4 regions of the Bradyrhizobium sp. LjRoot220 genome follow, and region 1 is predicted to be linked to each of the others. Evidence: predicted binding sites of a transcription regulator. Region 1 holds the regulator's gene; each other region holds the start of a gene.
What was found. Region 1 encodes PhoB, which activates phosphate uptake and scavenging genes when phosphate is short. Its sites were predicted from a motif close to TGTCATNNANCTGTCAT; they were not measured.
Positions count from the first base shown of each region.

Region 2: the regulator PhoB is predicted to act here: its motif matches at 4,096-4,112, upstream of ACSQ84_RS14715 (esterase-like activity of phytase family protein).
Region 3: the regulator PhoB is predicted to act here: its motif matches at 1,438-1,454, upstream of phnC (phosphonate ABC transporter ATP-binding protein).
Region 4: the regulator PhoB is predicted to act here: its motif matches at 5,455-5,471, upstream of ACSQ84_RS08945 (UDP-2,3-diacylglucosamine diphosphatase).

Region 1 covers NZ_CAXUPS020000008.1:121,448-129,167, reverse strand. Annotated here, with positions in the region: gene ACSQ84_RS28235 (aspartate aminotransferase family protein) at 1-1,027, opposite strand, end outside; gene ACSQ84_RS28230 (GcrA family cell cycle regulator) at 1,508-2,017, shown strand; partial or broken gene ACSQ84_RS28225 (LysR family transcriptional regulator) at 2,226-3,164, opposite strand; gene ACSQ84_RS28220 (tripartite tricarboxylate transporter substrate-binding protein) at 3,285-4,265, shown strand; gene ACSQ84_RS28215 (protocatechuate 3,4-dioxygenase) at 4,274-4,852, shown strand; gene phoB (phosphate regulon transcriptional regulator PhoB) at 4,861-5,562, opposite strand; gene phoU (phosphate signaling complex protein PhoU) at 5,643-6,359, opposite strand; gene pstB (phosphate ABC transporter ATP-binding protein PstB) at 6,371-7,192, opposite strand; gene pstA (phosphate ABC transporter permease PstA) at 7,189-7,720, opposite strand, start outside.
Region 2 covers NZ_CAXUPS020000003.1:130,049-137,768, reverse strand. Annotated here, with positions in the region: gene ACSQ84_RS14740 (TonB-dependent hemoglobin/transferrin/lactoferrin family receptor) at 1-708, opposite strand, end outside; gene ACSQ84_RS14735 (hemin uptake protein HemP) at 969-1,175, shown strand; gene ACSQ84_RS14730 (heme/hemin ABC transporter substrate-binding protein) at 1,196-2,149, shown strand; gene ACSQ84_RS14725 (FecCD family ABC transporter permease) at 2,146-3,249, shown strand; gene ACSQ84_RS14720 (heme ABC transporter ATP-binding protein) at 3,246-4,046, shown strand; gene ACSQ84_RS14715 (esterase-like activity of phytase family protein) at 4,170-5,525, shown strand; gene ACSQ84_RS14710 (enoyl-CoA hydratase-related protein) at 5,706-6,542, opposite strand; gene ACSQ84_RS14705 (mucoidy inhibitor MuiA family protein) at 6,808-7,720, opposite strand, start outside.
Region 3 covers NZ_CAXUPS020000004.1:33,132-40,851, forward strand. Annotated here, with positions in the region: gene phnD (phosphonate ABC transporter substrate-binding protein) at 1-435, opposite strand, end outside; gene phnC (phosphonate ABC transporter ATP-binding protein) at 496-1,311, opposite strand; gene ACSQ84_RS18480 (chloramphenicol acetyltransferase) at 1,513-2,181, shown strand; gene ACSQ84_RS18485 (alpha-D-ribose 1-methylphosphonate 5-triphosphate diphosphatase) at 2,178-3,371, shown strand; gene ACSQ84_RS18490 (DUF1045 domain-containing protein) at 3,392-4,099, shown strand; gene ACSQ84_RS18495 (alkaline phosphatase D family protein) at 4,132-5,733, opposite strand; gene ACSQ84_RS18500 (hypothetical protein) at 6,283-6,651, shown strand; gene ACSQ84_RS18505 (hypothetical protein) at 7,210-7,614, opposite strand.
Region 4 covers NZ_CAXUPS020000002.1:140,942-148,661, reverse strand. Annotated here, with positions in the region: gene ACSQ84_RS08965 (hypothetical protein) at 1-868, shown strand, start outside; gene ACSQ84_RS08960 (caspase family protein) at 993-2,510, shown strand; gene ACSQ84_RS08955 (threonine ammonia-lyase) at 2,521-3,492, opposite strand; gene ACSQ84_RS08950 (glycosyltransferase family 4 protein) at 3,564-4,622, opposite strand; gene ACSQ84_RS08945 (UDP-2,3-diacylglucosamine diphosphatase) at 4,619-5,431, opposite strand; gene ACSQ84_RS08940 (monooxygenase) at 6,053-6,391, shown strand; gene ACSQ84_RS08935 (hypothetical protein) at 6,453-6,734, opposite strand; gene ACSQ84_RS08930 (hypothetical protein) at 6,727-6,930, shown strand; gene ACSQ84_RS08925 (hypothetical protein) at 7,233-7,439, shown strand.

The DNA.
Region 1 (7,720 bases):
AGGGCACCACGGCCTTGACGCCGATCAGCAGGCCCTCGCCGCGCACTTCGGCCAGCACGGAAGGATAGCGATCGACCACGGAGGCCAGCTTCTGTTTCAGGAGCAGCGACACCTTCTGCACGTGATCGAAGAAGCCGGGCTTGAGCATCACGTCGAGCACCGCGTTGGCGGACGCGATCGCCAGCGGATTGCCGCCGAAGGTCGAGCCGTGCGAGCCCGGCGTCATGCCGGAAGCCGCCTCTGAAGTAGCCAGGCAGGCGCCGATCGGAAAACCGCCGCCGAGCGCTTTTGCCAGCGACATGATGTCGGGGGTGACGCCGAGGCGCTTATAGGCAAACAGATCGCCGGTGCGGCCCATGCCGGTCTGCACCTCGTCGAAAATCAGCAGCAGGCCGTTGTCGTCGCACAATTGGCGCAACGCCTTGTAGAACGCGTGCGGCGCGCTACGCACCCCGCCCTCGCCCTGCACCGGTTCGATCAGGATCGCCGCGGTCTCTGGCCCGACCGCCTTCTTCACCGCTTCGAGATCGCCATGCGGCACCTGGTCGAAGCCATCCAGCGGCGGACCGAAACCTTCCAGATATTTGGCCGAGCCGGTCGCCGCCAGCGTGCCCAGCGTGCGGCCGTGGAACGCGCCTTCGAAAGTGACGAGGCGATAGCGCTCGGGATGGCCCTTGGCGGCATGATAGCGGCGCGCGACCTTGATCGCGCATTCCATCGCTTCCGCGCCGGAATTGCAGAAGAACACCAGATCCGCAAAGCTCTGCTCGCACAGCCTTGCGGCAAGCTTGTCGCCGTCCGGGCTCCTGAACAGGTTCGACATATGCCAAAGCTTGGTGGCCTGCTCCTGCAAGGCTGCGACCAGATGCGGATGGCAATGACCGAGCGCATTCACCGCGACACCTGAGGTGAAGTCGAGATAGCGCTCGCCTGTCGTCGAGATCAGCCACGCGCCCTCGCCGCGCTCGAAGCCGAGATCGACTCTCGCGAATACGGGAAGCAGATGCGACGGGGCGCTGTTGGTCATGGCCATCACTGACGGTTGGAGACCGGCCACAAAGCGTGCATTGGCGCGAACGCGGCACAGCCGGTCTTGCGAAAACAAAACGTGCCGCCTTTTCGGGGCGGCACGTGGCAGGCATTCTATGCGGGCGGTGGACCGTGTCAACACACCTCAAAAGCGCCTTCCTGCGGTGCGAAACAGCAATCCTGCAGGATTCCGGGGCGGTGGAAAACGCCGAATACAATGCATAGATAGTCGGAACATGTGGACGCACCGATGCGGACTCTTGCGCCTGAGTCACGCCATATTGTAGCCTCTGGGCTGTCGGGTACGACATCTCGTGCGGCGGTACTGACCCTTAGAAGCCCATTTTGTACGGCGTAGACGTTCGGGCGATTTTCGCGCCCGGCGAGGGCTAAGGGATTCTGCCCGCTGGGATTTTTGAGAATTGGCATCGCCAGCGCTGCCCCCGGTTTGGCCGGCTCTGTGCGAAGGGAAAATGCGATGACGGTATTGACCTGGTCGGACGATCGCGTCGAGCAGCTTAAGAAACTCTGGGAGGGCGGACTTTCCGCCAGCCAGATCGCCGCGGAACTTGGAAATGTGACGCGAAATGCGGTGATCGGCAAGGTTCACCGGCTCGGCCTTTCCGGCCGCGCCAAAAGCCCCTCCTCGGCCGCGCCGCGGCAGCGCAAGGCCCGCCCCGCCCCGCAGATGATGCGGGTGGCGCGTCCGGTGTCGCGCGGCAACACCGCGCTGGCCCATGCCTTCGACGTGGAGATGGAGCCGGATCCGGTCGCCTACGACAATGTGGTGCCGATGAGCCAGCGCCTGACGCTGCTCGAGCTGAACGAGGCCACCTGCCACTGGCCGATCGGCGACCCCTCGAGCTCGGAATTCTTTTTCTGCGGCGGCAAGGCGCTCAACAGCCTGCCCTATTGCGCACATCACTCGCGCATCGCCTATCAGCCGGCCTCCGATCGCCGCCGTCCGGCACCGAAGCCGACGCGGTAAGGCGACGCTCACTGATGTCGTCCCGGCCTTGAGCCGGGACCCATAACCACCGATAGCAGTGGTTATGCTTAGCTGGTGCTCCAGCTTTTAAAACAATCAAGATTTGTGGTTATGGGTCCCGGCGTTCGCCGGGACGACGCGGATGTATCTGCGCCGCGCCCTACTCCACCTTCGCAAAACCGGTCATCCAGCGCATCACCGCCGCCCTTCACGGTGCGCGGACAAGTGATTTGGTGACCTCCCGCGCGCAATTGATAAACGCCTCCACCGCGGGGCTGAGTGTTCGATTTTTCAGGAATACGATTTCGGCCGAAATCCGAGGTCCGGAGGATTTCAGCGGTAAAACCTTCAAGGCGGCCTGATGCGCGCTCAGCGCCGCGACCGACGCCGGCAGGATTCCGACAAATTCGCCGCTGGCAATGAGCGACACCGTGAGCTGAATTGCTATGGTTTTGACCAACGGCTTCGGCGGCGAAAAATCATTGGCGCGAAACACCTCGGCAACCAGAGCACCCGGCGCGCTGTCGTAGGGTGGCAGGACCCAGTTGCCCTCGACGATATCCTTGAGAGCAATTCGGCGCTTTCGCGCCAATTCACTCTGTTACCCCACAACGAAGACAAACGGCTCATCGAACAGGACTTCGGAATGGAAGTCGTCCTGCTGGCCGGTGGCTCGCGTGATCAGCAGATCAATCTTGCGCTCGCGCAGCTCCTGGATCTGATGGTCGCCCGGATTGGTGAGCCTGACGTCAAGCTGAACACCGGGATGTTGCCTGGAAAATCTCCCCACAATGGGAGGCACTAGGCTGTGCAGAATGATGTCGGTGCATCCGAGCCTCACTTCGCCCGAATTTGGATCAGACAGATATTCCAGCGAGCGAAGGCCCTGCTGCATCTCGTCGAAGACATTGATTCCGCATCGAAGCAGCACCTCGCCATAGGCCGTGAGTTCGGCGCCCCGCGAGCCGCGATCGAACAATCGCACGCCGAGCGTGCCTTCGATTTCGGATATCGCCTTGGAAACGGCGGGATGGGAAATGCTGAGCCTGGCGGCGGCCTTCGCCATGCTACCGGTGTCGGCGACCGCCATCAGGATATGAAGGTCGCGCAGCTTGAGGCGACGGCCAATTCGATCCGACCAGTCCATCGCGAGCCTTAACCCAGTAGTTACAGGGATGTCGCGGTTTTCGGTCTACCAGATAATGGTCGGGAGGACCAGAGTGGCGGCGGTTTCGATGATGATCGACAGCCCCATGAGGATGATCACATGATCACAAAACGAAGGTTCGTATCGCTGGCGTGCGCCGGCGGTATCGCCGCCATCATCCCCGATGCGATCCGGATGGCGGCCGCTGAGACCGTCTCGCGCATGCTGGTGGGCTTCGGCGCCGGGGGCGCGATCGACGTGATCGCCAGACTGCTCGTGGAGGGAATGAAGCATGACGCCCCTTCCTTCATCGTCGAAAATCGTCCCGGCGCCGGCGGGCGTCTCGCGCTCGGAGCGCTGAAGAACAGCCCGGCCGACGGCACGGCGATGATCCTGACGCCTGCCTCCAGCGTCGCCGTATTCCCCCATGTCTACAAGACGCTTGGCTACGACGCGTTCAAGGATTTCGTTCCGGTCTCCACGGTTTGCTCGTTTCCGTTTCTGATCACCGTGGGTCCGATGGTGCCGGCCGACGTCAGAACGATGCCCGACTTCGCCAAATGGTGCGCGGCCAATCCGAAGCAGGCGACCTATGGCACGGCTGCGGCTGGTTCGATGCTGCATTTCACCGGCGTGACGCTGGCCAAGGCGGCTGGCTTCGAATTCGTGCATCTGCCCTATGGCGGCCCGGGCGGCATCCAGGATCTGACGGGCGGTCGAATTGCCGCAACGATCTATCCAATCGGGACCGCGCTTCCACACGTGCAATCCGGCGCCATTCGAGCGCTGGCGACAACCGGGCCACAGCGATCGCCACTGCTTCCCGATGTGCCGACGGTCCGGGAAGCAGGATATCCGGCGCTGGAAGCGATTGAATGGTTCGGCATCTTCGTTCCGGCCCATACGCCGGCCGAAACGGTGAAACGCCTCAATGCGGCGATCCGTGCCGCCGTGAGTGCCGGCAGCTTCAAAACCGCCTTGGCCAGGCTTTCAATGGACCCTGCCGGCGAAACGCCGCAGCAATTTGCGCAGCTGGTCAGATCCGATTTTGACCGCTGGGGGCCGATCGTGAGGGCCTCCGGCTTTGCGCCGGAAGATTGAGGCGCACCATGTCCATCTCAACCAACACGCGCCGACACCGGACACCGGACCAGATTCTCGGTCCCTACTTCCCGACAGGCCATACGCCGGTCCCGCAAGCCGACCTGACCTCAGTCAACGGGATCGACGGGCTGGCGCGGGGCGAGATCATCGAAGTCACCGGGAAGATACTCAATCTCGATGGCGAGCCTGTCCGCGGCGTCCCTGTCACAATCTGGCAGGCCAATACGTTTGGCCGATACGTGCACGCCAACGACCCCAATCCGGCGCCACTCGACCCACACTTTGTCGGCTGCATCGGCATTCGTTCCGATGACGACGGCATCTACCGGATCAAGACCGTAAAGCCCGGCGCCTATCCGGCAGGCCTGGACTGGATGCGGCCGCCGCACATCCACTTCGAGGTTCACGGCCGGTTCGAACGGCTGATCACCCAGATGTATTTTCCGGACGAACCGCTCAATGCCTGCGACAGGCTGCTCAACGCCGCGCTGCGTCCGGATTTGTTGATCGCAAAGCCGGTTCCGTCGGAAGGAGGATCCGGCCACCGCGTGCTGAATTTCGATATTGTTCTGGTACGGGGCTAAGCCGTGCCCTACTCCACCTTCGCAAACCGGTCGTCCAGCGCGTAGCCGGCGCCGCGCACGGTGCGGATCGGGTCCTGCTCGCGGCCGGGATTGAGCAATTTGCGCAGGCGGCCGATATGGACGTCGACGGTACGCTCGTCGATATAGATGTCGCGGCCCCAGACGCTGTCGAGCAGCTGCTCGCGGCTGAACACGCGGCCGGGATGTTCCAGGAAAAACTCCAGCAGGCGATATTCGGTCGGGCCGAGATCGATCGGGCGGCCCGAGCGCGCGACGCGGCGCTTTTCGCGATCGAGTTCGATGTCGCCATAGGTCAGCACGGTGGCGAGCCGCTCCGGGCTTGCCCGCCGCAACAGGCCTTTCACCCGCGCCAGGAGTTCCGGCACCGAAAAGGGTTTGACGATGTAGTCGTCGGCGCCGGTAGCCAACCCCCGCACCCGCTCGCTTTCCTCGCCGCGCGCAGTCAGCATGATGATCGGCAGCGTCTTGGTCTCCGGCCGCGCCCGCAAGCGCCGGCACAGCTCGATGCCGGACAGGCCCGGCAGCATCCAGTCCAGCACGATCAGGTCGGGCACGCGCTCCTTTAGCCGTGTGTCGGCGTCATCGCCGCGGCCGACGGTTTCGACCTCATAGCCTTCGGCATCGAGGTTGTAGCGCAGAAGCGTGGTCAGCGCCTCCTCGTCTTCAACCACCAGAATGCGTGCGTTCATCTATATGAGCCTCTTGATATCCAAATACCTTGACGCGATTGCCGTATGCGAACGTTTCTGGTTACGCTGTTAGTTCCGCTTTAGTTGCCTGGCACCGTGGTGGCGAAATTGGTCATGTCGCCCTTCGGACGCTTGTCGAGCATCTGCTGGCCTTCGATCATGTAGAACACGGTCTCGGCGATATTGGTGGAGTGGTCGCCGATCCGTTCGATGTTCTTGGCGCAGAACATCAAATGGATGCAGAACGAGATGTTGCGCGGATCTTCCATCATGTAGGTCAGCAGTTCGCGGAACAGCGAGGTGCAGATGGCGTCGACTTCCTCGTCGCCCTTCCAGACCGCCATCGCCGCCGGCAGATCGTGCGAGGCATAGGCGTCGAGCACCGACTTGACCTGCGACTGCACCAGATCGGTCATGTGTTCGAGGCCGCGGATCAGCTTCAGCGGCTGGAAATCGTTCTCCAGCGCCGCGACCCGCTTGCCCATGTTCTTGGCGAGGTCGCCGATCCGCTCCAGATCGGTGGCCACCCGCATGGCGCCGACGATCTCGCGCAGGTCGACCGCCATCGGCTGGCGGCGCGCAATCGTCAGCACCGCGCGTTCCTCGATCGCGTGCTGCAGGCGGTCGATTTCGACGTCGGAAGCGACGACGCGCTTGCCGAGCGCGACGTCGCGGCGGATCAAGGCATCGACGGATTCGGTGATCATGCGTTCGACGAGGCCGCCCATCTCGGCGACGAGGCGGGTCAGTTCCTGCAAGTCGCTGTCGAACGCCTTGGCGGTGTGTTCAGAAACCATGTGTTATCTCCTCAACCGAACCGGCCGGTGATGTAGTCCTGGGTGCGTCGATCGCCCGGCGAGGTGAAAATCTTGTTGGTGTCGTCGAACTCGACCAGTTCGCCGAGATACATGAAGGCGGTCTTGTCGGAGACGCGCGCCGCCTGCTGCATATTATGGGTCACGATGGCGATGGTGTAATCCTCCGCCAACTCCTGGATCAGTTCCTCGACCTTGGCGGTCGAGATCGGATCCAGCGCCGAGCAGGGCTCGTCGAACAGGATCACTTCCGGGCGCACCGCGACCGTGCGGGCGATGCAGAGCCGCTGCTGCTGGCCGCCGGACAGGCTGAGGCCCGAGGCATTCAGCTTGTCCTTGACCTCGTTCCACAGCGCCCCGCCACGCAACGCCTTTTCGACGCGGCCGTCCATCTCTGATTTCGAGATCTTCTCGTACAGGCGGATGCCGAACGCGATGTTCTCGTAGATCGTCATCGGAAACGGCGTCGGCTTCTGGAACACCATGCCGACGCGGGCGCGCAGCAGATTGAGATCGAGCTTGGGGTCCAGAACGTTGGTCTGGTCGAGCATCAATTGCCCGGTCGCCTTCTGGCCCGGATAAAGATCGTACATCCGGTTGAAGATCCGCAGCAGCGTGGACTTGCCGCAGCCGGACGGCCCGATGAAGGCGGTAACCCGATGGGTGCCGAGCGCGAGGTTGATGTTCTTCAGCGCGTGGTGTTCGCCATAGTAGAAATTCAGGCCGCGCGCGGTAACCTTCGGCGGCGCGTCGGGCAGCGTGACCTGGGGAACGGGTCCGTTCGCGGAACTGACGGATACAGAGAGATCGTTCATTTTGCTGTCCTCTCGGCGCCGAGGATGCGGGCGCCAATATTCAGGGCAAGTACGGTGAGGGTGATGAGCAGGGCCCCGCTCCAGGCGAGCTGCTTCCAGTATTCGTAGGGGCTCTGCACGAAATTGTTGATGGTGACCGGCAGGTTCGCCATCGTCTTGGTCAGGTCGAGACTGAAGAACTGGTTCGACAGCGCGGTGAACAGCAGCGGCGCGGTTTCGCCGGCGACGCGGGCGGTAGCCAGCAGCACGCCGGTGATGAGGCCGGCGCGGGCCGCACGATAGGCGATCCGCTTGATGACGAGCGAGCGCGGCAGGCCGAGCGCGGATGCCGCTTCGCGCAGCGGATTGGGTACCAGCAGCAACATGTCCTCGGTGGTGCGCACCACCACGGGGATCACGATCACGGCCAGCGCCAGGCAGCCGGCAAAGGCCGAGAAGCCGCCCATCGGCACCACGATGGCGCCATAGACGAACAGACCGATGATGATCGAGGGCGCGCTGAGCAGGATGTCGTTGATGAAACGGATC
Region 2 (7,720 bases), on a different contig from region 1:
GAGCGCACGCCCGTAGTTGGTGCCAAGGATCGTCTTGGCGTCCACGCCCCAACGCTCGCCCGGGCGCACGACGTCTTCGATGTCCTTGGTGCGGAACGAGGCCACGCCGCCGATCGCGCCGGAGCCATAGATATTCGCGGTCGGGCCGCGCACGATATCTATACCAGCGATCAATTCGGGATTGAGGAAGAAAGAGCCGTTCGCGAAATGGCCGGTGCGCTGATAATTCTGCCGGGCGCCGTCGACCACCACGGCGACACGGCCGAAATCCTGCAGGCCGCGGATATTGATCGCGGTCGCCGGCTCGTCGCCGCGATTCTGCACCCAGACGCCGGGGATGTTATAAAGGAGATCACCGACCGTGCTGGCCTGACGCCCCTGGATCTGTTCGAGCGTCACGACGCTGACCGGCGCCAGCGCGTCGACCGCGCGCTCCTCGGTCTTCGATGCCGCAACCGTGATAGTGTCGAGCGATTGCACCGGCGTGCGGCCGATCTGCGCATACGCGTTCAGTACCGGGGCGGCTGCTTGTTGCTCGGCTTGCGGTTTGGCGGGTTTGCGCCTGGCCTGTTTTTTCCGCTCCGACGGCCGAGCCGTCTCCTGCGTATCGGCGGTCTGCGCAACCGCGGCATCGCCCATCAAAAACGCAAATGACACCACCGACGCGCCCAAAAGAAGGGCGCGCGGATACTTAGCCCCGTCAGCCATAACAACCCCAAACTGTTATCTTATTTCTTGGGTCTGGCTGGCGGGCGCTGCGCGACGTGCGAGCTACTTGCTGGCTACCACTGTTGGAATGCGAGCCCCCGCCCGCATTCTGTCACAATTGGTTACGTGGTGGGGTCGGGGCGGTCAATGACCGCAGGGCGCACTTTATATCTATTGTAAATTGCCGCGGTTGGATTGCGCTTCGGCCCAACTATACAAGATTGGATCAAAAGAACTTTTTCGGGGCACACATAGACTAGATGGCCGCACCTTCCGGAGACAAACTCGCAGACGCCACCGGGAAAGCAGGGCTTGCCCCTGTTGTAGCCCGATCGGTGGTCATGAGCGGCAACCGGCTGGATAGCCGCGACCTGTTTGTGGCCGAACGCGAGATCATCATTGCGCACGGCGAAGAGAGTTACCGCTTGCGGCTGACGTCGCAAAACAAACTGATCCTGACCAAGTGATCCGCTTGATGAGAATTTGGATGACCATTCGCCGCACGCTCGCTTTGCTCGCTACCACCTGCGCCTTCGCCATTGGCGGCGCCGCGCTGGCGGCGGGCATCACGGTGCATGACGCGCGCAACCGCGACGTCACGATCTCGGATCCGGCGCGGATCGTTTCGATCGGCGGCGCCATCACCGAGATCCTCTACGCGCTGGGCTTCGAGGACCGGCTGGCCGGCGTCGACGCCACCAGCCTCTATCCGACATCAGCGCTGCGCGACAAACCCAATGTCGGCTATATGCGCCAGCTCTCGGCCGAGGGCGTGCTCGGGCTCAACCCGTCGCTCGTGCTGGCCGTGCAGGGATCGGGGCCGAAGGAAACCATGGACGTGCTGGAAACGGCGAAGGTGCCGCTCGTGGTGGTGCCCGAGACATTTTCCGAACAGGGCCTGCTCGACAAGATCAAGCTGGTCGGCCACGCCATGGGCGCCGACGCGCGCGCCGAATGCCTGACCGCGGCGGTATCCGGCGATCTGGCGCAGCTGCGCGAATTGCGCGCCAAGGTGACAAAGCCGGTGCGCGTGATGTTCGTGATGTCCCTGCTCAACGGCCGCGCCATGGCGGCCGGAAAAAATACCGCGGCGAATGAGATCATCGCGCTGGCCGGCGGCGTCAATGCGATCGACAGCTATGACGGCTACAAGATCATCAACGACGAGGCGATCGTCGCGGCCAGGCCCGACGTCGTGCTATCGATCCAGCGCAGCAAGGATTCGCTCGAAGCCGAAGCGGTCTACGTCCATCCGGCCTTCGCGATGACGCCTGTCGTGGCGAACAAGGCTTTTATTTCGATGGAAGGCCTCTATCTGCTCGGCTTCGGTCCGCGCACCGCCGCCGCCGCGCGCGATCTGTCGGTCAAGCTCTACCCGGCGCTGGCGCCGCAGGCTGCAAGCTTCACGCCGGCCGTCCTGACCGCAAACTGCCGGCAATGACCGCCGTGGCGCCGGCCGAAGCGGACGGCGCGAAACAGCGCCGCAGCGGCACTTCGCTGCGCCCGGCCGCCACGCTGACACTCGTTGGCTTGCTGCTGGCGCTGGCCGGTGCGGCGCTGATCGCGCTCACCATGGGCGCTGCGGGAATTCCCCTGTCGCGGCTTCCGGCCGCGCTCGGCCTGTGGACGGACGCGTCGCCGCATCCGCTGGCGGCGCGCGATCAGCTCGTGCTGTGGTCGATCCGGATTCCGCGGATTGCGGCAGCCGCAATGGTCGGCGGCCTGCTCGCCGCGTCCGGCGCCATCATGCAGGGGCTGTTTCGAAATCCGCTGGCCGATCCCGCCCTCGTCGGCGTCTCCAGCGGCGGCGCCTTCGCGGCGGCCTCCGCGATCGTGTTCACCGACAGCCATCTCGGCGAAAGTCTGCGCTTCATGCAGCACCAGTTGCTGCCGCTGGCGGCGTTCTTCGGCTCGCTGGCAACCACCATCGTGCTCCACGGCATCGCCAGCCGCTCGGGCCGGACCTCGATTGCGATCTTCCTGCTGGCGGGATTGGCGATCGCCGCCATCGCCAATGCCGGCATCGGGCTTCTGGTGTTCATCGCCGACGATCGCCAGTTGCGCGATATCACCTTTTGGCTGCTGGGATCGCTGAGCGGCGCGACCTGGCCCAAGGTTGCCACGCTGGCGCCGGTGCTGCTGTGCGCTCTGATCGCCTGCCTGTGGATCGGCCGCGGGCTCGACGTGCTCGTGCTCGGCGAGGCCGAGGCGTTTCACAGCGGCGTCGACGTCGAACGGCTGAAGCGGATTTCGATCGTGCTGGTGTCGGCGATGACCGGGGTCGCGGTGTCGATCTGCGGCGTCGTCGGATTTGTCGGCATCGTGGTGCCGCATCTGTTGCGGCTGGTGATCGGGCCGGCGCACCGGCTGCTGCTGCCGGCCTCCGTATTGCTCGGCGCGATCCTGCTGGTCGGGGCCGATACGCTGGCCCGCACCATCGTCGCTCCCGCGGAAATGCCGATCGGCATCCTGACCGCGGCGGTCGGCGCGCCGTTCTTCCTTGCCATGCTGCTGCGCCAGCGCGGGCTGGTCGGGCTATGACCCCGATCCTCGAAGCGCGCTCGGTCTCGCTGCGGATCGGCGACGCGACGCTGGTCGACGCCATCGATTTTCGCGTCGCTGCCGGCGAGATGGTCGCGATCGTCGGGCCCAACGGCGCCGGCAAGTCGACGCTGCTGCGGATGTTGTCCGGCGACCTTCGCCCGACCCGCGGCCATGTCGAACTCAAAGGGCGCGACATCGCCACCTACACGCCACGCCAATTAGCCCAGCATCGCGCCATGCTGTCGCAGCACGTCAATGTCACCTTCCCGTTCACGGTCGAGGAGATCGTCGCGATGGGCGCCGGCGACTCTGGCCGCGCCGCCGCCCATCGGCTGGTCGAGACGGCGCTGCATGAGGTCGGGCTGGAGCGCTTCAGCCACCGCCAATTGCCGACCTTGTCCGGCGGCGAACAGCAGCGTGCGCATTTTGCCCGCGTGCTGGTGCAGCTCGCCTGCGGCGAGGCGCAGCACGGGCCGGGACTTTTGCTCCTGGACGAGCCGACCTCGAGCCTCGACATGCGCCACCAGATCGACCTGGTGGAAACCGCCAAGCAGCGCGCGCGGGGCGGCACCGCCGTGATCGCCGTGCTGCACGATCTCAACCTGGCGATGCGTTTCGCCGACCGCATCGTGCTGCTGCACCGCGGCAGGCTGGCGATCGACGGCGGCCGCACCGATGCCATCACGGCCGAAACCATCCGCCGGATATTCGAGGTCGACGTCACGGTCGAATATACCGACCATGGCGTGCCGTTCCTGCTGCCGCAGACCATGCGGCCGGTCGCGACGCGGTAACACTCGGGGCGGCGTAAGGCCGCACGATTATCCAACAGCATCACCGGCATTTCATAAAACCGTCAGGCGGCTGTTACACGCACCCCGGAGAACACGCCATCGCTTCTCACAGGAGATCTTACCATGCGCATGTCACTGCTCTGTTCCGTCGCCGCTGTCTTTCTGGTTACGGGTGCCGCGTTTGCGCAAGGCGAAGGTGAGTTTCCGGCCACGCTGAAGGGCCACGCCGTCCTCCCCGCACAATCGTTTGTCGATGCACCCACTGATGCGCCGGACGATCTCAAGACCTCAGGCAAATACACCACCGGTCGCCGCGTGGATGCTGTCGGCAGCGTGATGGGAAAATCCTATGAGCGCCCGACCGGCGTGTCGCTGCCCTTCAAGGGCCAGCCGCTGCAGGGCCATTCCGGCATCAAGGTGATGCCAGACGGCTCGTTCTGGGTCCTCACCGACAACGGCATGGGCTCGCGCTACAATTCGGCCGACTCGATGCTGTATCTGAACCGGCACAAGATCGATTGGGCGACCGGCAAGATCGATCGTCAGGAAACCGTCTTCCTGCACGATCCCGACAAGAAGGTGCCGTTCCGCATCCTCCACGAAGCCACCGCCAAGCGCTACCTCACCGGCGCCGACTTCGACACCGAAGGTTTCCAGATCGTCGGCGACACCTTCTGGATCGGCGATGAATTCGGTCCCTACATCCTGAAAGCCGACAAGACCGGCAAGGTGCTCGCCGTGTTCGACACCACCGCCGGCGGCAAGCCGGTGCGCTCGCCGGACCACTGGTCGGTGCAGTCGCCAGGCGCGCCCGGCGCCAGCTACACCAATGTCAATCTGCGCCGCTCCAAGGGCTATGAAGGCTTTGCCGGCTCGAAGGACGGCAAGTTCCTCTACGGCCTGCTGGAAGGACCGCTGTGGGATGCCGAGAAGAAGGATGTCGAAAAGGTCGACGGCAAGGAAGCCGCGCGGATCCTCGAATTCGACGTCGCGGCGGAAAAATTCACCGGGCGCTACTGGCATTATGTGTTCGAGGCGAACGGCCACGCCATCGGCGACTTCAACATGATCGACGCGTCCTCCGGCCTGATCATCGAGCGCGACAATGGCGAGGGCACCGCGGACAAGGCCTGCCCGCAAGGCACCCGCGGCGACAGCTGCTTTCCGGACCTCGCAAAATTCAAGCGCGTCTACAAGGTCGAGCTCAACGACGCCAATGTCGGCAAGCCGGTGCGCAAGATCGCCTATATCGACCTGATGAAGATCCGCGATCCCGACAAGAAGGCGAAGAAGCCGCTCAACGACGGCGTCTTGACGTTCCCGTTCTTCACCATCGAGAACGTCGACCGCGTCGACGACACCCACATCATCGTCGGCAACGACAACAACCTGCCGTTCTCGTCGAGCCGCGATCCCAACAAGGCCGATGACAACGAGTTCGTGCTGCTGGAAGTGGGTGAGTTCTTGAAGGCGAAGTGAGGGGCGGCAACGCACTCAAAGTCCCTCCCCGTCATCCTGAGGTGCGAGCCTTGCGGTGCAGTTGCACCGCTGGGCGAGCCTCGAAGGATGAACGGCCACAGACAGGCCGTCGCCCTTCGAGGCGCGCAAGAGCGCGCACCTCAGGGTGACGGTCGCAATAAGGGTGCGTCGCGGCGGCAGTCACTCCTTCCGCGTACGGTAATCCCCAAACGCCGTATCGCGCTGGTCGAGCTGCGATTTCACGCTTCCGCCGTCGCGGCGAAACGTCGACATGTAGTTGCGGGAAGCTTCCGTGGTGAACGCCAGCGCCTGGATTTCGGTGCCGGCGCGCATCGCGGCGCGGGCGCCCATGATCTCCATCGCGCGGTGCACCGAGCGCTTGTTGAGCTGCTGCAATTCGATCGGCACTTTCGCCGCGCGTTCGGCGAAATCCAGCGTGCGCGCATCTAACTCTTCAAGCGGGAACGAACGCGTCGCAAACCCCCATTCGGCGGCCTCAACGCCCGACATCGCGTCGCCAGTCAGCATCAGCTCCATGGCGCGGCGCATGCCGACCAGCCAGGGGTGATACTGCATGTCGGGCGGGCTCATCAGCCGCACCGGCGGATAGCCGATTTGCGCGTCGTCGGCGACGTAGACGATATCGCAGGCGGTTGCAAGTTCGGTGCCGCCGGCGAGGCAATAGCCGTGCACCTGCGCCACCACCGGTTTTGCGAGGTCCCAGATCCCGAACCAGCCCTCGACGACGTGCCGCGACCATTGGCCCGGTCCGGCGGCCGAGTGATAGGGCTGGTCGACGCGGTTGTCTGCTGACAGGTCGTAGCCAGCAGAAAAACATGGGCCTGCGCCGCGAATGATCGAGATCGAAATATCCGGATCGCGGTCGGCCTGCTCCAACACCTCGAATACTTCGGCCCGCAGGCGGTTGTTCAGCGCGTTGCGCTTCTCGGGCCGATTGAGCGTGATGCGCCGGACCCGCGGCCGCGGGTCATCAACGAGAATATGTTCGTAGGACATCTGTGGCTTCTCCCTGTGAGCGGACCTGTTGGACGGTCCTCGGCGGTCTCATGCCGATATCAGAGAGGAAGTCATTCGCGGCGGCAAGGCCGCAGGTTGCGGATCCGCACCTCGCGGCCTCGTTGCCCACTCCGTCATGGCCGGGCATAGCCGTCTGAAGGACGGCGTCGCTTCCGCTCGCCTATGCCCGGCCATCCACGTCTTATTGAAAGCAAGCCAGACGTGGATGCCCGGGACAAGCCCGGGCATGACGACCTTGTTGGCCCTACCCCGCCGGCGTCATCACCACGCCCTTGTCCTTGGGCCAGCGTACGCGCCAAGCAAAGCCGACATCACGGACCTCGCCGGCCTTGGCCTCGAACGCCCATTCCAGCACGCCGCGTCTGTCGCGCAGATTGCTCGCAGTCGGCGGCGTCGAGGACGACAGCATCTCGACCTGGATGTCCTCGTTCTCGCTGACCGGCAGTTGATCCTCGATCGCAATCCTGATCGGAAAATCATGTCCGTTGCGGATCGTGGTCTTGAACGAGCGCTCGTCGGTCTTCGACGTGGTCACGATCAGGCCGGCCGATCCCTCGTTGCGTTTGATCGTCGTGCGTTCGATCTTGATCTTGTCGTCGGCACCAAAACCGAGCCGCACCGTCTCGTCCTTGCCGGCTGATGTCATCTGGCCGCGGCCGACGAACACGCCGTCGCGGTAGATCGCGACCCGGCCGGGCAGCAATGGTGCGTCCTCGGTCTGCTTGAAGCTGGCTTCGAGGAACGCGGTTGGGTCCAGCACCGGCACCGCGCGGACCGCGAGATCAGGCGCGATGGTCGCAGAGGCAACGCGCAAACTCTTGGCGCCTTCGCTGGTACCGAGGCTGACACGGCCAGGAATCTTGAAGGTGACCTGGAAGCCATCGACGTCGGCCGTGGCCTGCTGCTCAAAGGCGGCACTCGGCATCGCCGTCTCAGCCATCCTGGGCGGTGCCGCCGGCGCCGCGCGAGCCAGCGGCTTGGCGGCATCCAGGCCACCGCTGATGGATGCTGAATTCCGCGGCGGCGGATACTGCACGATCAGCGAATTCAGATCCGGCGCCTTGCCGCCGCGCGCGGTGCGTACGGTGGAAACGGCGAGCGCGACATTCGACCAGTCCTCGCCGGTATTCTGGGTGATTTCGGCGCGGCGCACCAGT
Region 3 (7,720 bases), on a different contig from region 1:
CCCGAGGACTTTTCCCTTGAGGTCTCCGACCGACTTGTACTCACTTTCGGCACGCACATACATCACCGAATAGTATCCGATCACCCCGCCGGAATTGCGCAGCGTCACGAAGGGGACGACGTTTCCATTGGACACGGCGTTGGCGCGTGCATAGGAACCGGGACCATATTGTCCGATGTGAATCTGGCGGTTCTTCTGGCCCTCGATGACCGCGGTGTAGTCATTGGCAACCCGCAGGGTCACCTTGACGCCGAGTTGCTGGGTCAAATAGTCGGCAAAGGGTCCGACACGGGCCAGAACACCGGTGGCATTTTCCGCCGGCACAAGCGCCATTACCAGTTCGGGATACTTGGCTTTCCAGTCCTGTGCGGACGCGGCAGAGCCAGCAAAGGCCCAGACCGAAGCTATGGCAAGAACGAGGCGGCGACTGATCATGACTTTCCCTGTCTCCTTGCAGCGAAACAGGCCGATTGCCGGCTTGTAACGATGCGGTACTCAAGCCGCAGCGGCGGTACCGAGCGCCGGAACGGTTGAATCGTCGGGCGCATGAACCGGCGCCCCGCCCATCACCTCGTTGGCTTCGAGGTCGTACAGCTCGCGCGCGATATGATCGGTCAACGCCGCCGGCGCACCATCGAACACGATGCGGCCGGCCGACATGCCGATCAGGCGGTCGCAATAGCTCCGCGCCAGGTCGAGCGAATGCAGATTGCAGATCACCGTGATGCCGAAGTGCCTGTTGATGCGCAGCAGTGCATCCATCACGATTCTTGTGTTGCGCGGATCGAGCGAGGCAATGGGCTCATCCGCTAGGATGACATCCGGTTCCTGCACCAGCGCACGTGCGATGGCGACGCGCTGCTGTTGGCCACCCGAAAGCTGGTCGGCCCGTTGCGCTGCGAGCGAGGCCATATCGAACTGCTCCAGCGCCGACATCGCCAGCGCCTTGTCCTCTTCAGGCCAAAGCTGGGTCAGCGACCGCCACGATGGAACGTCGGAGAGTCTTCCCATCAGCACGTTGGTCAGCACATCGAGCCGGCCGACCAGATTAAATTGCTGAAAGATCATCGCCGAGCGGGCGCGCCACTGTCGCAGATCCCTGCCGCGAAGCGCTGTGACATCGACGCCGTCGTAAAGGATACGTCCCTCGGATGGCTCAGCGAGGCGGTTGATCATCCGCAGCAGTGTCGATTTGCCGGCGCCGGAGCGGCCAATCACGCCGACGAAGCCGCCGGGCGCGATCGAGAACGAGGCATTATCCACCGCGGCTTTTGTGCCGAAACGACACGTCAGACCTTCCACCACCAGCATGCAATGCTCCAGAATCCCAGTCTTGACCGCACTCTTGGCTCATCGCTAACGATTGGATATTTCAGTTGTGTGACAATCGCGCTGCAGTGCGGTGATCGTCCACACCCGCGATCTCGGTCACGCAGCCGTCATGAAGATGTCATCATGCCCGTCGATGACGTGCCGCTGTGACGCCACCCTTGGTCGCGGAGAGACGCCCGTATGGCCGGCCAGATGCTTTCAACCGACCCGACCGTCGATCCAACGGCGAAATTGTACGACACAGAACTCGGCGCCTATTGCGAAGTCGGCCCGCGCACGATCCTGCATGAAGTGTCGATGGACGACTATTCCTATGTCGTCAACGACGCCCAGATCACCTACACTTCAATCGGCAAATTCTGCTCCATCGCAGCGATGACCAGGATCAATCCGGGCAACCATCCGATGCACCGTGCGACGCAGGCGCACTTCACCTACCGCGCCAGCGCCTATTTTCCAGGCGAGAGCGACGATGCCGAGTTCTTCGAATGGCGGCGCGCCCATTACATCCATATCGGCCATGACGTCTGGATCGGGCACGGCGCAATCATCCTGCCCGGTCGCAACGTCGGTACCGGCGCGGTGATTGCCGCCGGCGCGATCGTGACCAAGGACGTTCCGGCCTACACCATCGTTGCCGGCAATCCGGCGCGCGCGATCAAACGGCGGTTTTCGGAAGCGGTCGCCGGCCGGCTCGCCGAGCTCGCCTGGTGGAATTGGGACCACGAGATGCTGCGCAGCGCCCTGCCCGATTTCCGCAAGCTGGCAGTCGAGGATTTTCTAGCCAAATACGAAACAAGCGCGGGCTCCGTCCGCGCGCCGATCAGGCATCAGGGTGCGGCATCTTGACTGACATTTTCATCGAAGGCGGCCGGGCCCTGCTCGGGCACGAGATTCACGAAACCTCGCTGCGGATCGCAGGCCGTGACATCAGCGCCGTCGGCACCGAGCAAGGCCGCGCCTCGCTGAGCATCGACGCCGACGGCCTCCTGGTGCTGCCGGGCATTGTCGATCTGCATGGCGATGCGTTCGAGCGGCAGATGATGCCGCGTCCCGGCGTCGATTTCCCGATCGATGTAGCCCTGATCGACAGCGACCGGCAGGCGATCAGCAACGGGATAACCACCGTCTATCACGGCACGACCTGGTCGTGGGAGCCGGGCCTGCGCTCCGGTGCCAACGCCAGGCGCTTGCTGGAGGCGATCGAATCGATGCGGCCGCAACTTTCGGCCGACACCCGTTTTCATCTGCGCCACGAGACTTACAATCTCGACGCCGAGGGCGAGATCATCGAATGGCTGTCGGATGGGCGCATCGACCTGTTCGCGTTCAACGACCACATGGACGGGACGGTCGCCAACCTCGACAAGCCGCAAAAGCGCAGCCGCATGGTCGAACGCACCGGGCTTTCGAACGAGGCGTTCGATTTGCTGGTGGCGCAGACTGTTGCCCGCGCGCATGAGGTGCCGGCGTCGATCGCACGGCTGGCAAAGGCGGCGCGTGACGCCAGCGTGCGTATGCTGTCGCATGACGACGAAAGCCCCGAGATGCGGAAGGCGTTTCGCGCGCAGGGCGTCGACATTGCCGAGTTTCCGGTCAATGAGGAAACCGCGCGCGAGGCCGCTGACGCCGGCGACTTCATCGTGTTCGGTGCCCCCAATGTTGTCCGCGGCGGCAGCCACACCGGCTGGACCAAGGCATCCGACATGATCGCCAAGGGCTTATGCTCGGTGCTGGCGTCGGACTATTACTATCCGGCGCAGCTGTTGGCGGCATTCCGTCTTGCCGCCGACGGCGTGCTGCCGCTCGCCGAGGCGTGGCAGCTGATATCGGCGGCGCCGGCCCGTGCAGCCGGCCTCACCGACCGCGGCCTGCTCGCCGCCGGGCGGCGCGCCGACATCATTCTGGTCGACGACAAGCTGCCGCTGCGGCCGCGCATCGTGGCCGTCATAACCGCCGGGCGTCTGGTGCATCTGGTCGAGGCTCAACGCCTGCGCAATTCTTCGACCGTGTCGCGCAGCGCGGTTGCAGCCGCCTGAGACGGCCCTATCCTGTGCCGATGTCGAATTACCCGCGTTACGCGATCTACTACGTCCCCGCGCCGGCAAGCGATCTCCATCGCTTCGGCGCGGCAATGCTTGGCTACGATGCCGCCAGCGGTGACGACGTGCCGTTTCCAGCAGGCGTTGTTCGCGCCGAGCCCGACTGGCAGGACCTGACCAGCGATCCCCGCAAATACGGCTTTCATGCCACGCTGAAGGCGCCGTTCTCGCTGGCACCATGCAGAACCGAGACTGAACTCCTCGCGGCATGTGCCGCATTCGCCGCGACGCCCCGGGCGATACCGGTCATCAGGCCGGTGGTCGGCTCGATCAGTGGCTTCATCGCCGTGATCCCGGCCGATCCACCCGCAGAATTGATCCGGCTTGCGGCCGACTGCGTCAGCGAATTCGATACGTTCCGCGCTCCGCTCACCGAAACGGACCGTGCGCGCCGCAATCCTTCCCGGCTGACATCGGCGCAGCGCGCCTATCTCGACCGCTGGGGTTATCCCTACGTGATGGAAGAGTTTCGTTTCCACATGACGCTAACAGGCCGGCTCGACGCCAACCGGCTGGAGACCGTTATGACGATGCTGAGGGGCAGCTTTTCCACGCTCGGCCTCGAGACCCTCGCGATCGACAGACTCGCGCTATTCCGTCAGGACGCCGCGGATTCCCGTTTCCGGATCGCCAGGCAATACGTCCTCATGCCAGGTCAAGGCTAGACACATCCGCATTTGCGGCGGCGTCAGCGGGATCAGATGTGCTGAGACAGCACTTGCTTCTGCCGTCCATCCGGCCGCGGTTCGATATCCACCGACCATAGATCCCGATTGTCGACATCCTTCAAGGTCACCGTCATGACCTCCGATTGGCCATCGATGTCGACGCGGCCGAAGAACTGCAGTCCGAAACATGGCGCGAGGTTTTCGCCCTGCTCCGCGCTGCAACCTTTCTGAAATGCCACCGCCGGTCCGAAGGTGTTGTCCAGCGGGGCGGGCGCCCAGGTCCCCGCATGCAGAGGTCCGGACACGAATTCCCAGAACGGCTCGAAATCCTGGAATACTGCACGGTTAGGATCGTAGCGATGTGCGGCCGTGTAATGCATGTCCGCCGTCAGCCACACCGTGTTGCTGATGCCGATGCGTTTCATGAACGACAGCAGATCGGCAATCTCGCATTCGCGTCGCTCCGGCGGCCCATCGCCAAGCGCAATTGCATCCTCGCTGATCAACCCGATCGGCATATCAGCGGCGATGACCTTCCAGGTTGCATCGGACGCCGTGAGTTCGCGCTTCAGCCAGGCCAGTTGCGCCGGACCGAGAATGCAGGTGTCGCTGCGGTCGTCGCGATTGTTCCACGTCGAATCGCGATAGCTGCGCATGTCGATCAGGAAGACGTCGAGCAGCGGCCCGTACCCGACCTTGCGATAGATCCTGCCGGCCTGCTCAGGCAGGCTGCGGATCGGCATGAATTCGTGAAACGCGCGCGCCGCCCGCGCCACCAGGTGGGAGCTGCCGTCCTCGGCGTAGCCGGTTTCGTCGGCGGTGCCGATCGGTGCCCAGTCATTGGTCACTTCATGATCGTCCCACTGCGCGAGCATCGGCACCTGCGCGTTGAAGGCGCGTAGATTTTCGTCGAGCAAATTGTATTTGTAGTTGGCGCGGAACTGCGCGAGGCTGTGGGCCACGACGGATTTGTCCTCGGTGACGATATTCCGCCACAGCCCGCCGTCCGGCAGCTTCAGTTCGGCCTCGATCGGACAATCAGCATAGATGTGATCGCCGGAATGAATGAAAAAGTCCGGACGGTTCGCAAGCATGGTTCGGTAGGTTCGCATGCCGCCGCGGGCGGGATCGATGCCCCAGCCCTGGCCTGCCGTGTCGCCCGACCAGACAAACGAGACCGCCTGTCGCGCCATCGGCGCGGTGCGGAAATGGCCGACGTGCGCTTCTCCCGAAATGGCGGTTTCGCCGATGTCAGCGAATTGCACGCGGTAGAAAATATCCTGCCCAGGCGGCAGGCCTTCGAGCAGGAGCTTCGAGGTGAAGTCATGGCCGGGCAACGCATTGCAGGATTGGGCGCGAATGATGGACTTGAAACTTTCGTCGGTCGAGCACTCCACCGTCATACGGGCCGCCCGATCGGCCCTTGCCCATATCACAGCGGAATCGGCCGAGACGTCGCCTGACGCGATCCCATTCGCGATGTGCGGGCGATCAGCGGCGCGGCTGAGATAAGGTTTGGCTACACCTCCCAAGGCTGCGACCGCAGCGGTGGATGCCGTCCGAACCAGCAATTGGCGCCTGGTCAAGCCTTGTCTGGTCGGGCCTTGCTTCGCGCGTATTCCAATCGGCATTCCCGGCGCCCTCGTCGAATCGCGACGAAGGGTGCCCGTCCAAATTGACCGTAGGCCGAAGGTTTTGCGACAGGCGGATGAACCACGCGGCTAGCGGCGGGAGGAAAATCGGACTGAAGGATGGCACGCTCGGCCGCTGTGCTGCGAGTCGCATAATCGCGCCGGGCAATAACAGAAACCGCCGGCGTGAACCGGCAGAGCCAACGTTCGCTGCAATTTGGGTGGACGAGATCGCCAACCGTTAGTGGCGGTGCGAAGGCGTTGCTGAGGTAGACGAGGCCCGGAATGCCGCCGCGAGTCCGGGCCTCGTGAGCCTCCAGTGGAAAGTCGTTCGCCGTGATGGGCGAACGCCCTGCCCCCCGCTGTTAGCGACGCCGTTATAGATCGCGAAGCCGCGTGCCGCTAACCCGGACGAATACGGATGTCCAAATTTCGCTCCATCGTGCGCGGCGTGAGAGGACCGCGAATGCAAAGATTGCTAAACGCGCCTTGCGGGATGTCGGGCCAGGACCGATGATGCCGCGTTTTTGTTTGATCGGAGAATTTCAGATGAGGATGATTTTATCCGCGTTGATTGTGCTTGGACTGGCTCTTGTCGCCGCGCCCGCTTTCGCCGCCGACAACCGCAACGTTTCGGTCGTCAACGAGACAGGCTATGCGATCAAGTTTTTGGGTTTCAACTCGCCCGATGACGGCCTCGACGAATGGGAGAACGAACTCGAGAAGACCCTCAAGAACCAGAACACCGCCTATGTCGAATTCGATGAGGACGACGAGGGTTGCGTCTGGAACATCAAGGTGGACTGGGCGAATTACGATGAATCGGTGCTCTGGAAAAACGTCAATCTGTGCAAATTCGACGTGCTCAGGCTGCGCTACGATTCGGCGACCGACACGACGTCGTTCATCGCGGAGTAGTCGATCGCTCGAGTGATGCCGGAAAGGTTGCGCGCGAACCGGCGCGGCGTGCATGCAATGCAGGCAGTGTTGCTTACAAAATCGTCTTGCCCGGCATTGCCTGATAGGGCTGATTTCAACCGGGTCCTTGGCGCGACACCTGGGCAATCCCCAGCCTCGCACCATCTTTCCCGTACGCCCCCGCCGATCCTCACAGGCCGGCGGGGGTTTTGTTCTGGAGTCACAGCATTGCGCCATTGGGCGCTGAACGTTCGTCCCACTCCTGAATCGCACAATCGCGCTCCACGGGGGAAACATGCGTTGCCCGCCTTTTTCTTTGGAATATCCGGCCGCACGCGGTGTTCCGGACTCCGATGCTGGAATATGTAGTCTTCAAGCGCCACCGGAACTTTTGCTGGCAAGTGCGCGATCAAAACGGAAAAATGGTTGCGAGCGGGCGGGAGAAGACCCGGCCGGCCGCGCGCTATCACGCCTATCGCGCTCTGTTCCTCGTACTTTCCACCGGCATCAGGCCGGACGGCTGCGGAATACATCGCATTGCCTCGAGGCAGCGCGCCGTTAACAGCCCCGACAGATCCCGGTGAACTTGCTGGTCTCACCCCGGCCGCGCGGGCGCACGGGTGGCCTTTTGGTCCTTGCCTGGCGCGGAATGGTGATCCGCTGTGACGCGCCCGCATAGGGCGGCACGACCACGCGCGAACCCGACGGCGCCGCATTGATCGAACCGTAAGCGGTGGGCGGCGCAGGGCGGTTGGTGCCGGGTGGCGGGATCCGCAAGGCATTTCCAATTCCGCTGGGGTCACCGACCACGCTGGGATTGGCTGGACCGTAGGGTATGCCGCTGATCGCCGAATTGCCCGCGCCGGCCGAGCCAGCGGGCGGCGGGAACTGCGCAGCCGCCCTGCCGGGCATGATCAGGCTGACCAGCACCGCGAAGCCGACAAGCGCCGAATGGCCGGACATTGAATCTCCAGGAAAAAGCTGCGGACAGAACGTTCATGTGGGGCGTGCGTTCCGGGATTTGAAGCTCGCGCCCGTTTTTCCCCGGAGTAGGCATTCGCTAACGAAT
Region 4 (7,720 bases), on a different contig from region 1:
CGAGCAAATCTCCTCCGACGAGGCCAAGGCCGCGCTGCAGGCCGCGTTCGCCTCGATTGCGGGCCGCATCGCGGAGTTCGGCGAGGAGGAGACGCCCGCTGCGGTCGCTGAAGCGCCGATGGCTGATACGCCGGTTGCAGAAGCCCATGTCGCCGCGCCAGCGCCGGCGGCGCAGACCGAGTCGCCGGCTGTCGCCGAGATCGTCGAGGAAGCCCCCGCATCGGAAGGTGCTCAGGCTGCAACCAGTTCCCTTTCGAGCGACGCTGCAACACCGACCGCCGAAGCCGTGGCCGCTGAAGTTGTGGCTACTGAAGTTGTAGCCGCCGAAGCTGTGGTCTCCCAGGCCGACGCCGCATTGGAGGAAGTCGGAACCGCCGCGATGGAGACCGCCGATGCGGTCGAACTCACGGCCGAGGCCGCCGATGCCCATGACGAAGCCGTGCTCGACATGATCGCGATGGAGATGGGCGCGCCTGATCCCATCGACGATGATGAGTTCGTCGAACCGGAGGTCCAGCACGCCCACGTCGCAGCGCCGATGGCTGAGGAAGCTCGGATTGCCGGGCCGATGGTTGAAGAAGCCCACCTTGTAGAGCCGCCTCCGATCGAGCCTGAAGCCGTCGCTGAAGTGGCCGAGCCAGCACTGCCCGAGCCGGTACCGCCCGAGCCAATGGCAGCGGCGGCCGAACGGCCGGTTCAGCCACCGCCCCAGCCGGTCGCCCAAGCCGTGCCGGAACCGGCGCTGGAAGTCTCGCTCGGCTCGTCGATCATCGCCAGCGGCCTCGTCCGCAGACCCATCGCGGCCAACGATCCGCTGGCCCCGATCCGGCGCATGAGCCAGGCCGAGAAGATCGCGTTCTTCTCGTAGAGCCGGTTCTCCCTCCCATCGAATGATTGCCGAAGCCGGATCGTGACCAAGGTCACGTACAGCGTCCTCACCTCAACCTAGCCTGTCCCCGGACATCTCACCTTGAGATTGGATGGAGGACACCATGCCGCGTTTCAAATCGCTCCTGCTGTGCGCCGGTCTGCTGGGCGGCCTGCTGAGCTTGGCGCATACCGGCCCCGCTTCCGCCGAGGCGGTGAACGCCGCCATCAGCGCCGGCACGAAGTCATTGCCGGCGGAGCAGCGGGTCGCGCTGGTGATCGGGAACGCGAACTATCAGGTCGCGCCGCCGCTCGCCAATCCCGGTAACGACGCGCGATCGGTCGCGCAACTGCTCAACACCGCGGGCTTCGAAGTCACTGCCGCGACCGATCTGACGCGCAGCGACATGGTCAAGGTCGTCGAGGATTTTGTTTCCAAGGTTGCCGATCGCGGACCCAATGCGGTCGCCATGATCTATTATGCCGGGCATGGCGTGCAGCTTGAGGGCGAAAATTACCTGCTGCCGATCGATGCGAGAATTTCCAAGCTGTCGGACCTCGACGGCAATTCGGTGCGCCTAGTCGATCTGATGGGAACGCTGGAGACCATCTCGAGCCGGATGCGGATCGTCGTGCTCGACGCCTGCCGCAACAATCCGTTTCCCGACGTCGACGATTCCGGGCGCGGCCTTGCGATGGTCGATGCGCCCAGCGGCTCGATCGTCGGATATTCGACGGCGCCGGGCATGGTGGCCCATGATGGCGACGGCAATCACAGCCCTTATACCTCGGCGTTCCTCAACATCGCGCGGCAGCCCAATCTGCCGATCGAGCAATTGTTCAAGCGCGTCCGTCTCGAAGTGAACAACGCCACCGGCGGCCGGCAGACGCCATGGGAAAGTTCGTCGCTGACCAACGACTTCTATTTCTTCGGCGATACGGCGGTTGCGGCGACCCGCGCGCCCGATCGCGGCCCCGTTGTCCAGATGGCGTCGAACCTGCCTTCGCGTTCGGTGCGTCAGGCCTATGATTACGTCTTGTCGGAAGGTTCGCCCGAACACTATGAGGAGTTCATTCGGCTGTATCCGTCCGACCCGCTGTCCGAGCGCGTCCGCGCGCTGCTCGGCAACTGGCGGCAGTCATCGGAATGGCACAAGGCGGTAAAGGCGAACACAGCCGTCGGCTACAGTTCGTTCCGCGATCGCTTCCCCGACAGTCCGTATGCGCGCACGGCCTTGCGGCTGCAAGCGCAGCCGAGAAGCATTCCGCTGATGCAATTCAACCGCCTGTCGAGGCCTGCGAGCCACCATGGATTTTCGAACGGCCACCGTGCGCCGGCGCTGGCGTCATCGGCCAATGGAATGGGTGCGTCCGCCGCGATGCACGGCCACCGGACGGACAGGTTCACGCAAACCGGCTCGAGGATGAACGGCCACGCCCATGGCCATCACATGCATGGCAAGAGCCGCTTCCACGACCACGGACCGCGCAGGATGGGCGGCGGCATGCACGGCCACTCCAGTCATCGTTTCGCCGCGAGCCACTCGCGCAGCTCGTTTGGGCACTCGCGGCATTCGTTCGGGGGCGGCCGCTCGTTCGGTGGTGGCGGTTCGTTTGGCGGCGGAGGCGGGTTCAGGCGCTGATCGCGTCGTCCTAGGCCACCAGCTTGGCGAATAGGTCGGCGTCGACATTGCCGCCTGACAGCACGATGACGACGTTCTTGCCGCGGACATCGATCCGGCCGGCCAGCAAGGCGGCGAGACCGACGGCGCCGCCGGGCTCGACCACCAGCTTCAATTCCCGGTAGGCATAGGCCACCGCGGCGCCAACTTCGGCGTCGGACGCGACCACGCCCTGCGCCAGCAGCTTGCTGTTGATGGAGAACGTCATCACGCCGGGGATCGCGGCCATCAGCGCGTCGCAAATGGTGCGATCGGCGGCGTGGTGGGCTTCGCGATGTCCGGCGCGCAGCGAGAGGCCGTGATCGTCATAGAATTCGGGTTCAGCGACGATCACGCTTGCCAGCGGAAAGCGCGCCTTGACAGCGGTGGCAACGCCGGCGATCAGCCCGCCGCCGGAGGCCGGCGCCACCACGATATCGGGCGCCAGACCGAGCGAGGCCATATCCTCTGCTATCTCGCGGCCGGCGGTGCCCTGCCCCGCGATCACGAACGGATCGTCATAGGGGCGCACCAGCGTCGCACCGCGCTTGCTGGCGATGTCCCTGGAGATCGCCTCGCGATCGTCCTTGTCGCGGTCATAGAGCACGACTTCGGCGCCATAGCCCCTGGTGCGCTCGCGCTTGGTCAGCGGCGAGTCCTTGGGCATCACGATGGTCGCCTGCATATTGAGGATCTGCGCCGCCGCAGCCACGCCCTGGGCATGGTTGCCGGACGAGAACGCGACCACGCCGCCGCTGCGCTCGGCTTGCGGGATCGATGCGAGCTTGTTGAAGGCGCCGCGGAACTTGAAAGAACCGGTCCGCTGCAGCATTTCCGGCTTGAGAAAGACCTTGGTCCCGACCCGTTCGTTGAGGACCGGGAATGACAACAGCGGCGTTCGCACCGCAAACGGCGCAACCACCCGCGCCGCCGCATCGATATCCGCAGGCCCGATCGGTGCCATTGAGGCTTGATCCGTCATGTCCACTTTGTATCGCGTCCGTGGACAGTCGGGCAAGACGCATTCCGGTGAATTCAGGCGGCGAAATGCGGGTCTTCAGCCACCAATTCGACCGCTTCGTCTTCGGAACCGGTGTCGCGGACGTTGAGGGCATGCTCGACAAAGACGCGCGCCGAGGCCTGCCAGGTGTGGGCGGCGGCAAACGCCACGCAGGCCTGCGGTGCGATCTGCATCGCGTCCAGGCAGGCGGCACGCAAATCGTCGCAGAGGACGCCGACCGGCGCCGCACCGATCACGTCGCGGGGACCGGTGACCGGAAAAGCGGCAACCGGCAGGCCGCTGGCGAGCGCTTCGAGCAGAACCAGGCCAAAGGTGTCGGTCTTGCTCGGGAATACAAAAACGTCGGCGGCGGCATAGATCTCCGCCAGTTCTTCGCCCTGCCGGGCGCCCAGAAACACCGCATCCGGATATTTCCGCTCCAGCGCCACGCGGGCCGGACCATCGCCGACAATGAGCTTGGTGCCGGGCAGATCGAGATCGAGGAAGGCTTCGAGATTTTTTTCAACCGCGACGCGGCCGACACTGAGGAACACCGGCTGCGGCAGACAGAGGTCAACTTCGCGCGGATGAAACAGCGAGGTGTCGACGCCGCGCGACCACAGCACCACATTGCGAAATCCGCGCTGGCGCAATTCGGCTGACAGCGCCGGCGTCGCCGCCATCACCGCCTGGCTCGGCCGGTGGAACCAGCGCAGCGCGCCCCACACCCATTTTTCCGGGATCGGCGAGCGCGCCGAGACGTACTCCGGAAAGCGCGTATGGAAGCTGGTGGTGAACGGCAGCCGGTGCTTGCGGCAATAGCGGCGAACCAGGAGCCCGATCGGGCCTTCGGTCGCGATGTGAATGCTGTCCGGCTTTGCCGCTTCGATCAATGCCGCGATCTTCGCCGGGTAAGGCAGCGCGAGTTCCAGATCCGGATAGCTCGGCATCGCAACGGTGCGAAACGATTGCGGCGTCAGGAAGCTGACGTCGACGCCGAATCCTTTGGCGGCTTGCGCCATCATGGTCAGCGTCCGCACCACCCCGTTAACCTGGGGATGCCATGCATCGGTCGCGACCAGGATATGCGTCATGCCGCGCGCGCCGCGACGCGAGGAACCGGCGCCAGCCGACGCTGCGGATCGGCCCAGGTGATGATTTCGAACCGGCCGTCCTCATGCTCGACGAGCGCGGTGCAGCTTTCGACCCAGTCGCCGCAGTTCATGTAGCGGATGCCGTGCTCGTCGCGGATAGTGGCGTAGTGGATATGGCCGCAGATTACGCCGTCGGCGCCGTGACGCCGCGCTTCGCCGGCCAGCGTCTTTTCGAACGCACCGATATAGTTCACGGCGTTCTTGACCTTCAACTTCGCCCATTGCGACAGCGACCAATAGGGCACGCCGAACATGCGCCGGAAGAAATTGACCAGGCGATTCATCTGAATGGCAAAATCGTAGGCCTTGTCGCCGAGATGGGCGAGCCAGCGCGCGTTCTGCACCACCAGGTCGAAGATGTCGCCGTGGATGATGAGATAGCGCTTGCCGTCGACGCCCTCGTGGATGGTGTTTTCCACCACGTCGATGCCGCCGAAATGGGTGCCGTAATAGCTGCGCAGGAACTCGTCGTGGTTGCCCGGCACATAGACGACCTTGGCGCCCTTGCGCGCCTTGCGCAGCATCTTCTGCACGAAGTCGTTATGCGATTGCGGCCAGTACCAGTTGGATTTCAGCGCCCAGCCATCGACGATATCGCCGACCAGATAGATGGTGTCGGCGTCATGGCTCTTGAGGAAGTCGAGCAACCGGTCGGCTTGCGAGCCGCGGGCTCCGAGATGGACGTCGGAGATAAACAAAGTGCGAAAGCGCCGCTCCGGGCTCTCTTCACTCGAGGAGTCACTACCCATGCCTGTGCACCTACCAGCTTGCTGTGACAGGGCGATGACGACTGACGCGGCCGATGGCCCCACGCGAATCAATGACGCGCCCCTGCCAAAGCGGATAGCAGCGCGATGCGACAGGGAAGCGACGGCGGCGGCAGGTAGATTTACGGTCTAGCTGCATACATATATTCGGTGTCGTCCCGGCCTTGCGCCGGGACCCATACCGCGTGGTCTCTCGATCAAGCCTCGGTAGCAGAGACCGTTCGCAAAACTCCTCCCTGCGGTTATGGGTCCCCCGATGCGCAATTGCGCATCTGTGCTCAAGGCCGGGACGCGGCGGTGCTTGCTGTTGCACCATCGTCCAAAACGCAACGGTGCGAAAATGTGGATGAGCGTGGCTGCACGGACGCCGCCACGCCGCCTTGCGGGCGGCGCCTGCTGCTGTCACACTTCCTCGACGTCCCGCGGCGATGACCGCGCAAACCGGCATGCGGGACAGCAGAGGAAACGATGACGTTCGTTGCGAACCTGTTCGCCGTGTTGCTGGTGCAAGTGATCAAGGACGCCGGCATCAAGTTCGGCAACTAGCGTAACCTGGGCGCAGGTGCCCCGCCCGATCCCTTCATGCGAACCGAGGAGACCGCCATGGCCAATTGCATCGTTATCGTCCAATTCGATCTACCGAAGCGCAGCGAGGAACAGGCGATCACGGGCGGCACGTCGAGCGCGCCGATCTATCGCGGCCTCGCCTCCAAAGGGTTGATCCGCAAGGACTACCTCAATGGCGAGACAGGCACCGGGGGCGTCTATCTCTGGGACAGCCGCCAATCGGCGGAGGCCTGGTTTACCGAGGCGCGCGTGGCGGAACTGACGGAACGATTCGGGGTGCGGCCTCGCCTCACCTGGTACGACACACACGTGACCGTCGATAATCTGCAGCACGAGACGCGCGTCAACGGCAAGGCGATCGAGGTCGCGGACTGACGATAGCGATCGCGGCGCTGCGCTCGATCGGGTCGCGCGCGCCGCGATGCACGCGAAGAAATTAAGTCCCGCGCGTCGATGCCGAAGAGTAACGTTTGCCACGCTTGCCCTCATTGGGCACGAACTGGGCAAACACTTCTCTTACGCGATCAGCCGGCGTCGCATCGCGTGTGAAGCGCGGCTCGGTCAGGGTTTCCACCAGCCGGGGCGCGTAGATGGCGCTTTGATAGAGCGACCCGTCGAAGCGGGTATCGCTCTCGCTGTCGCGCAAGCAAGCGTCGGAAACAAACAACAATACGAACAGCGCTGATCCTACGACGGAAAAATACTGAAAAATGGGCATCGCTTATGCGCCTCCTTTTGCAGGAGGATGCACGCCCGCGATAAAGGCCGGGTTTAACAACGCCAAGCTTTTGCCGGAACAGTTGTTTGGCCGTTATCAATTTGCAGAAAATTTTAAGCAATCGAGGAAGCACATTGGCGGAGTAATCCTGAATCTGCTCTCCGCTTTCGGCAGCGTTGCGGACATGGCCTGGTGACCTGACCGATTCGCAAATGCCCCAAGCGGAAGTCGCGTTCGTAACGACCAACCCGTTACTTCCGAACTGATTCAAAATCCGGATGGCGGCTTCCGGCCCTCGGCCGTCAAGCGGCCGAGGAAGGCGAGGCAGGAGCCGGGCGCGAACGAAGGGCGGAACAGGTCGGCCACCAAGCCGTGGCAAACGGTGCCTCCGACTGGCAATATCTGTTACCGTTAAAGCCCGCACGGACTGGGAAAAACAGGAAACCTCCGCGGACGAATTGAGTTGCCATCGGTAGTCACACTTGTTGGAGCTGGAGGATGGTTGATGAAACTCTCGTTCGAAAGGCGGTCGACACGGCCTGGACCGTCTATCTTGCGACGCATCGCGATGTCGACGCGGCGGACGGCCGACGATGCCTGCTGGAGCGACATCTGCAAGGGAGGTTGGAGGCCAGCCAGAGCGAGGCTGAAGAACTCACGTGTTCCGGACTCGCCTATCTTGACCGGCTTCCCAAGGACGAATGATCGAGCGGATAAAGTTATTAGTCGAAAGGATAACGGCAGGAAGCGCGAGGCCGGACTGGACATTGCTCGCCGTGTCGTCGCTGCTTTCAGCGGCGCTCGTCCTGGCGGTGCAATCCATCTGGTAGGCGAACTTTCGCCGTGCACGAATTAGGTGGGCTCGCGCCAGCGGGGAACCGATCCGCGGCATATGTGAACAGGCCGTCGAACTCGAGTCCTGGCGCTAAGTCACGGCCAGTTGATTGGCGGTGGGGTTGTTCAGTACAGACGGCTTGCTGGCCCCA